One region of the Comamonas sp. C11 genome, then DNA from elsewhere that is predicted to be linked to it. Evidence: riboswitches for the same ligand, from Rfam matches in the RefSeq annotation. Region 1 holds a riboswitch; each other region holds the start of a gene.
The links. A riboswitch is a leader RNA that binds a small molecule or an ion and turns the genes downstream of it on or off. The one in region 1 is predicted to bind glycine.

Region 1 (2,260 bases):
TGCATCCGGCCCAGACCGTGCAGGCACACCGGGATCTCGGCGGCCAATGGCTGCTGCCCATACACAACGGCACTTTCAACCTGGCCATGCATGCCTGGTGGGACCCCTTCGAGCAGATTATGAGTCTGGGCAGGCAGCACGGCATAGAGATCGCCACGCCCATGATGGGCGAGCGCCTGGACCTGGGCGCTCCGCATGCGGGCTCGGCCTGGTGGCGCGCCTGCGCCGAGGCCGATATCAAGGAACTGGACCTGCGCCCTGCGCAACCCTGAAATGCTGCCGACATGGCCGACAATGCCCTCATGGACATTTCGCGCATTTCACACCTTGGCGCAGCCTGCGCCGCGTCACTGACCGCCTTGCTGCTCAGTGCCTGCTCCCACCTCTCCGATGGCAGTCGGACCAAGCTGCCTCCGGGCGCCGGCACCGCGAGCACGGTTTCCGAGCGGCCGGAGCCTGCGCCGGCTCCGCCATTGGACACGCAGCACAGGCGGTCACAGAGCATGGAATGGCCTGCATGGATCAAGGCAGATTGCACACCCGTCGCCCAGCTCGATCGGCAACCACAGCCACGCCGCCACACCACGCCGATCATCAGTGCCAGCTGGTTTCCTCAAGGACTGGAAACCATGGTGATCTTCCGCCTGGAGGTCACTGCTCAGGGCGAACTCGGCCGTGTGGCCTATCAGCCCGCCGATACCGATCCCCGCATCGTGAAGTCCATCATGCGCTCGCTCGAGCGCTGGAAATTCAAGCCCGGCATGCGCCAGGGCCAGGCCGTGACTGCCTGCTTCGAGCAGCCCTACCAACTGGTGTTTCCGCGCCAGGAGATCGAATCCCCAGAATCTCCGTCCTTGAATACCGAGACACGGTGAGTACACAGACCCAATCCGGACGAACTGTGCTCGAAAACCCCAAAATCCGCACGATTCGGTGGTGCAAGCCCCTTGCCCACCGCTAAAATCGCCAGCGTCAGGAGAGAGTGCCTGCAGCTGAAGCTGCACCGCACCGCCGAAGGCGCAGACCCCCACCCGGAGTCAAAACGCTCAGGCAAAAGGACTGACAAGCGCTGCAGGTGTGCAAACCTGCAGCGTCCCTTGCTGGAGAGAGATGCAGGCCGTCATTTCGTATGTGTGCCAGCATCCACCGAAGGAGCAAGCTGCCCGCGAAAACAAAGGCAGTGAATCTCTCAGGTAAAGCGGACAGCAGGGCAAGCCCGCCAAGCATGGCCCCGTCATGCATGGCCACTCATTTGGTTTTGACCACCGGAGCGCTTGCCTGTGACTGCTGCTGACACTTCTTCCGATCTGCGTTCCACACCGCTGTTTGCCCTGCACCAGAAACTGGGTGCCCGCATGGTGCCGTTTGCCGGCTACTCAATGCCCGTGCAATACCCTCAAGGCCTTATGGCCGAGCATCTGCACACGCGCAAGGCTGCCGGCCTGTTCGATGTCTCGCACATGGGCCAGTTGCTATTGCGCGGCCCCGATGCCGCCGCCGCGCTCGAATCACTGATGCCCGTCGATGTCATGGACCTGGGCCTGCACAAGCAGCGCTACGGCCTGCTGCTCGATGAACAAGGCGGAATTCTCGACGACCTGATGTTCGTCAACCGCGGCGATGATCTGTTCCTCATCGTCAACGGTGCCTGCAAAGAGGCGGATATCGCTCATATCCAGAACCGCATCGGTAGCTGCTGCGAGGTCGTCCCATTGCCCGATCGCGCCCTGCTGGCCCTGCAAGGCCCGCAAGCTGCCACAGCCCTCTCGCGCCTGATTCCTGGAGTGACGCAACTGGTCTTCATGACCGGCAACCACTTCGACTGGCAGGGCCATGCGCTCTACATCACGCGCAGCGGCTATACGGGCGAGGACGGTTTCGAAATCTCACTTCCCGGCGAAGCGGCAACAGCCTTTGCCGAAGCTGTGCTGGCCCAGCCCGAGGTGGCCCCTATCGGCCTGGGCGCGCGCAACTCGCTGCGCCTTGAAGCCGGGCTTTGCCTGTACGGCAACGACATAGACACCAGCACCACCCCGGTGGAAGCCTCGCTGAACTGGGCCATGCAGAAGGTGCGCCGCAGCGGCGGCGAGCGCGAGGGCGGCTTTCCCGGTGCGGCCATCGTGCTGGAGCAATTGCAGAACCCTCAGTCGCTGCGCCGCAAGCGCGTGGGCTTGATCGCGCTGGAGCGCATTCCCGTGCGCGAGCCCGCCGTGCTGGAAAACATGGACGGACAGCATATCGGCCACATCACCAGCGGCCT
Region 2 (2,260 bases), 1.4 Mb from region 1:
CCAGCTGAACCAGAAGTTCCAGCCCAGCGCAAAGCCGAAGCCGCGATCCACATAGCGCGAGGCATAGGTAGAGAAAGAGCCGGCCACCGGCATGAAGGCAGCCAGCTCACCCAGGCTGGTCATGATGTAGTACACCATGATGCCGATGAGAAGATAGGTGAGCACGGCTCCGCCGGGGCCGATCTGGGCGATGGCCGAGCCGGAGGCCACAAACAGGCCCGTTCCGATGGCGCCGCCAATGGCGATCATGCTCAGGTGGCGCTGCTTGAGCACCCGGTGCAAGCGGGGCTGCTTATCGTCACCATCGCCAGTCGGCGCGAGCTGCTGGCTTGAGTTGGGTTGGGACATAAATGTCTTGTTGTAATGGTTTGCGCCCATCCGGACAAAACACCCAACCATCCCGCAGGCGCTGCGACAGGCAACGCAAAAAGGCGACCATGACGGTCGCGGGCAACAAGGACAAAGGAACGAAGCCATGACAGCAGAACGCCATGGCGGATAGGCCAGTCGCATCCTGAATCGGCAGCCACCCCAGTCGGGCGCTTCAATGGCAAAGCGGTGATATCGCCGGGCCCATTGACAGGCAAAGACGATATTTTGCCCAAATCCACCGCCGGCCATGGCCCGCCATGCCAATGCAGGGGCTGACTCTGGGGCTGCTCGGCGGCACTTGACAGCGTCTATCGCTATGAATTTAGAAGCACACTGCGCTTGAATAAATTCATTTTCATAGACAAATACTCAATATTTCCTTGAACGATAAACGCAAAGCGCTATCAAATAGCGTGGACTCCACATGATCAGCCATGACTGGGCCCTGGCGCAGAAGTCTAGTAAACCCGTATATCCAGGCGCCGCCGTTCTTCCTACATTTGCCCACAGGCTCTCAGCCCGGTGATGCCGAGAGAGACTGCAGCGCAAACTTGGCGCATGCAGCGCCGAAGGAGCAACCGCCCCGGAAACTCTCAGGCCAAAGGATCGGCATCGCTTTCACACACTCTGAAGAATGTCCGGACGTCATCGTCCGCCGGGCATACCGAAGGAGCAAGCGAGCAGCGCCGCAAGGCCATGCCTCGTGAATCTCTCAGGTCCAGAACAGAGGGGGCGTCCGCTGCGCATGTTGCGCACGGGCTCCACCCTTGACGTTTCTGGAATCTGAATCATGAAGACAATCGCCGTCATCGGCGGTGGCATCACGGGCGTGACCACCGCCTACGCTCTCGCTCGCCGCGGATTTTCCGTCACCCTGTTCGAGAAACAGCGCTACGCCGCCATGGAAACCTCGTTCGCCAATGGCGGCCAGCTCTCGGCCTCGAACGCCGAGGTCTGGACCCATTGGTCCACCATTGTCAAAGGCCTCAAGTGGATGCTCAAGAGCGATGCTCCGCTGCTGCTCAACCCCAAGCCCAGCTGGCACAAGATTTCCTGGTTCTGCCAGTTTCTCGCTGCCATCCCCCACTATGAGAAAAACACCGTGGAGACCGCCAGGCTGGCGATTGCGGCACGCGAGCACCTGTTCGAATGGGCGGCTCGCGAAGGCATTGACTTCGATCTGAAGCAAAAAGGCATCCTGCATATCTACCGTGACCGAGCAGGCTTTGAACATGCGGGCAAGGTTTCCCAGTTGCTGGCCAAAGGCGGGCTGGAGCGCCGCGCCGTGACACCGCAGGAGATGCGCTCCATCGAGCCGACCCTGTCCGGAACCTTCTATGGCGGCTACTTCACCGAGAGCGACTCCACAGGCGACATCCACAAGTTCACCAGCGGCCTTGCCGCTGCCTGTGAGCGACACGGCGTGCAATGCCGCTACGGTCAGGAAATCGTGTCGGTGAGCAGCAATGGCAAACAGGCCAGCGTGACCGTGCGCCAGGGTCCGGCAACCGAGACCTCGACTTTCGACGCCATGGTGGTCTGCGCAGGCACGGCCAGCCGCGCCCTGGCCGCTCAGCTCGGCGACAGCGTCAACATCTATCCGGTCAAGGGCTATTCCATCACGGTCAATCTGGCGGACGAAGCCAGCCGCGCCGCAGCCCCCGTGGTGAGTCTGCTGGACGACGAGACCAAGCTGGTCACCAGCCGCCTGGGTGACGATCGCTTCCGAGTTGCCGGTACGGCGGAGTTCAACGGCTACAACAAGGACATCCGCGCCGACCGCATCCGCCCTCTCATCGAATGGGTGCAGCAGTGCTTCCCGGGCGTCAGCACGCGCAGCGTGGTTCCCTGGGCGGGCCTGCGTCCCATGATGCCGGACATGCTGCCG
Region 3 (2,260 bases), 1.2 Mb from region 1:
CTCCTCATCGGCCGGCAAAAACGCGAGCAGATCCTCGCGCGAGACAGGGTAGGCCTCCACCGAGACAAAATGCAGAATGCGCGGGCGTCTGGGGTCGGCTTTCCATGCCGACCAGGTGACGAGGAAGTTCAGTCCGAAGCCAAAGCCGGTTTCCAGAATGCGCCACTGCGCTGTATCAGCCCAGGCGGCTGGCAGCTCGCAGCCACCGAGAAAAACCTGGCGGGCCTGGTCAAGGCCGCCCAGCTCGCTGTGATAGCGATCGCCAAATCGGGTGTTGTAGGGGGTGCCATCCGGCATCCATGTGATGGGTTCAGACATGGAAAGTGAAACTACATGGGTAACGCATGGCGCAGTCTAGGTCAGAGCAGCCAAGCAAGGGCCGCCCTGCGTAGCAAGAGAGGGGGAGTCTCGATCACTCCCAGCGCTGCTGGTACGAAAAAACCGGCAGGCGCCATTTGAAACGAATGGCGGCAAGACGGAAGGCCAGACCGCCGGCAAAACACACGATGGTGCTGATATTGGGGCTGACATCCAGATAGCGCAGGCCCAGGAACATCAGGCATACGGACAGCGACACGCTCGCATACAGCTCGCGGCGGAACACCACGGGGACCTGGTTGCAGAGCACATCGCGCAAGATGCCGCCGCTGATGCCGGTAATCATGCCGGCCATGATGATGACGATGGTGGGGTAGCCCAGCTCCAGCGCGGTATTGCAGCCAATCAGCGAAAAGGCGATCAGACCCATGGCGTCCAGCAGCAGAAACACCTGCTTGAGCCTGTGCATATGGCGTGCAATCACAGTGGTCAGCAGACCGAAGCTGATGACCAGATACACATATTCAGGGTGCTGGGTCCAGCCGATGGGGTAGTGGCCCAGCACCATGTCGCGGATGGTGCCGCCGCCCAGGGCAGTGACGAAGGCGATGACGACGACACCAAAGATATCCATATTTCGCCGCCCTGCGGCGAGTGCGCCGGACATGGCTTCGGCGGTAATGGCCACCAGATAGATGACCAGCATGACGGTGAAGTTGGAGGCCTGGAACGAGTCCAGCAAAGAGACGGAAGGAAGCATGAAGGCACTTGAAAATAGACCAGCCACTCACATCGGCGGGAGTGTCCGGCTTGCCTCTCCCGCTGTCCTTTTACCTGAGAGTTGCGCATGAGCACCTTCGCGGTGGACATGCTTGCCCCTTCGGTGAGCCCTGCAGACTTGTGGTTGCGGGCTGCTCTCCAGTTGGCGATATCCGGGTCCTGTCAGACCCACCTGCGGTACTTATTGCCTGAGCGATTATGGGAGTTTGCGCCTTCGGCGGGAACCCTCGAAAGGCTCCGCTCTCCCGCAGGATGGGCGCGATTCTAGCCAGTTTCAGCGACTTTATTCGGGTTAATACCTGTATTAATGTGGTTCTGCGGCTGCCGAGCTGGGGCGCGGAGGCCCAGTCTGAACCCGCCGTGGCTCGCGCAAGTCTGCGTTTTCGTCTGTCAAGCCGCCCGCCATGACAAGCGGTGCTCTCGAAGGCTCGCTCATTCTTCAGGCGTTGACAGACTGCTTGGGGAAGACACGAACCTGTCGTGGCACGCAGAAGCGGCCCTTTGAGCCGGTACGTGGCGGCCATGCGATTCGAACAGCCGGCTTGGAGCGTAAAACAGCTGTTAAGGACAGGCGGCGTGCAGCAACTGGTGTTGGCGATTGCCGCCGCTTCGGCATGGGTCTGTGAGTGACTCAGGTCAGCCTAAAGCCGACTTGATTGCAAGCCTGAGTGGGGGGGAGTTCAAAGCTCGGTGAGAGTTTGCACTATCAAGCTGAACGGGGCTGCTTCTGGCCGAACGCGGCCATAGCAGGCTGAGGTGGTCGGTTCAATGAGAGTGCCCATTTCGACCCGTTTCTCACGGTGGGTATCGATTGACGGGAATATTTACTCCATTGGACGCATCCAATGTGTAGATCCATCGATTGCGAAGGAGTGAATCATGGGCACAGAGCACAGCAAAATCCTCGAACGCGAGGAGGTTGCGCAGGGTACGATGGCATTTCATCTCGCCAAACCGGCGGGGTTTGATTTCCGTCCTGGACAGGCGTTTGAAATCCAGCTGCCGGGCGCGGTCCCAGGGGAGAGTAAAGAGGAGCGATGTCACGCATTCTCCATTGTCAGCGCGCCACACGAGAGTGAACTAGTGTTTGCTACGAGGATGAGGGACAGCGTTTACAAACGCGCTTTGGGAGCTCTGCCTGTAGGTGCTGAGTTGGATATCG

Region 2: linked by a shared signal. The riboswitch ahead of NOX35_RS05605 (D-amino acid dehydrogenase) and the one ahead of gcvT (glycine cleavage system aminomethyltransferase GcvT) in region 1 are both predicted to bind glycine.
Region 3: linked by a shared signal. The riboswitch ahead of NOX35_RS17475 (trimeric intracellular cation channel family protein) and the one ahead of gcvT (glycine cleavage system aminomethyltransferase GcvT) in region 1 are both predicted to bind glycine.

Annotation. Positions count from the first base shown of each region.
Region 1 covers NZ_CP101743.1:2,660,731-2,662,990, reverse strand. Annotated here, with positions in the region: gene NOX35_RS12160 (MBL fold metallo-hydrolase) at 1-272, shown strand, start outside; gene NOX35_RS12155 (hypothetical protein) at 285-875, shown strand; glycine riboswitch at 964-1,072, shown strand; glycine riboswitch at 1,091-1,216, shown strand; gene gcvT (glycine cleavage system aminomethyltransferase GcvT) at 1,281-2,260, shown strand, end outside.
Region 2 covers NZ_CP101743.1:1,225,666-1,227,925, reverse strand. Annotated here, with positions in the region: gene NOX35_RS05610 (amino acid permease) at 1-348, opposite strand, end outside; glycine riboswitch at 892-991, shown strand; gene NOX35_RS05605 (D-amino acid dehydrogenase) at 1,163-2,260, shown strand, end outside.
Region 3 covers NZ_CP101743.1:3,813,896-3,816,155, reverse strand. Annotated here, with positions in the region: gene mnmC (FAD-dependent 5-carboxymethylaminomethyl-2-thiouridine(34) oxidoreductase MnmC) at 1-297, opposite strand, end outside; gene NOX35_RS17475 (trimeric intracellular cation channel family protein) at 413-1,078, opposite strand; glycine riboswitch at 1,131-1,250, opposite strand; glycine riboswitch at 1,264-1,356, opposite strand; gene NOX35_RS17470 (ferredoxin--NADP reductase) at 1,978-2,260, shown strand, end outside.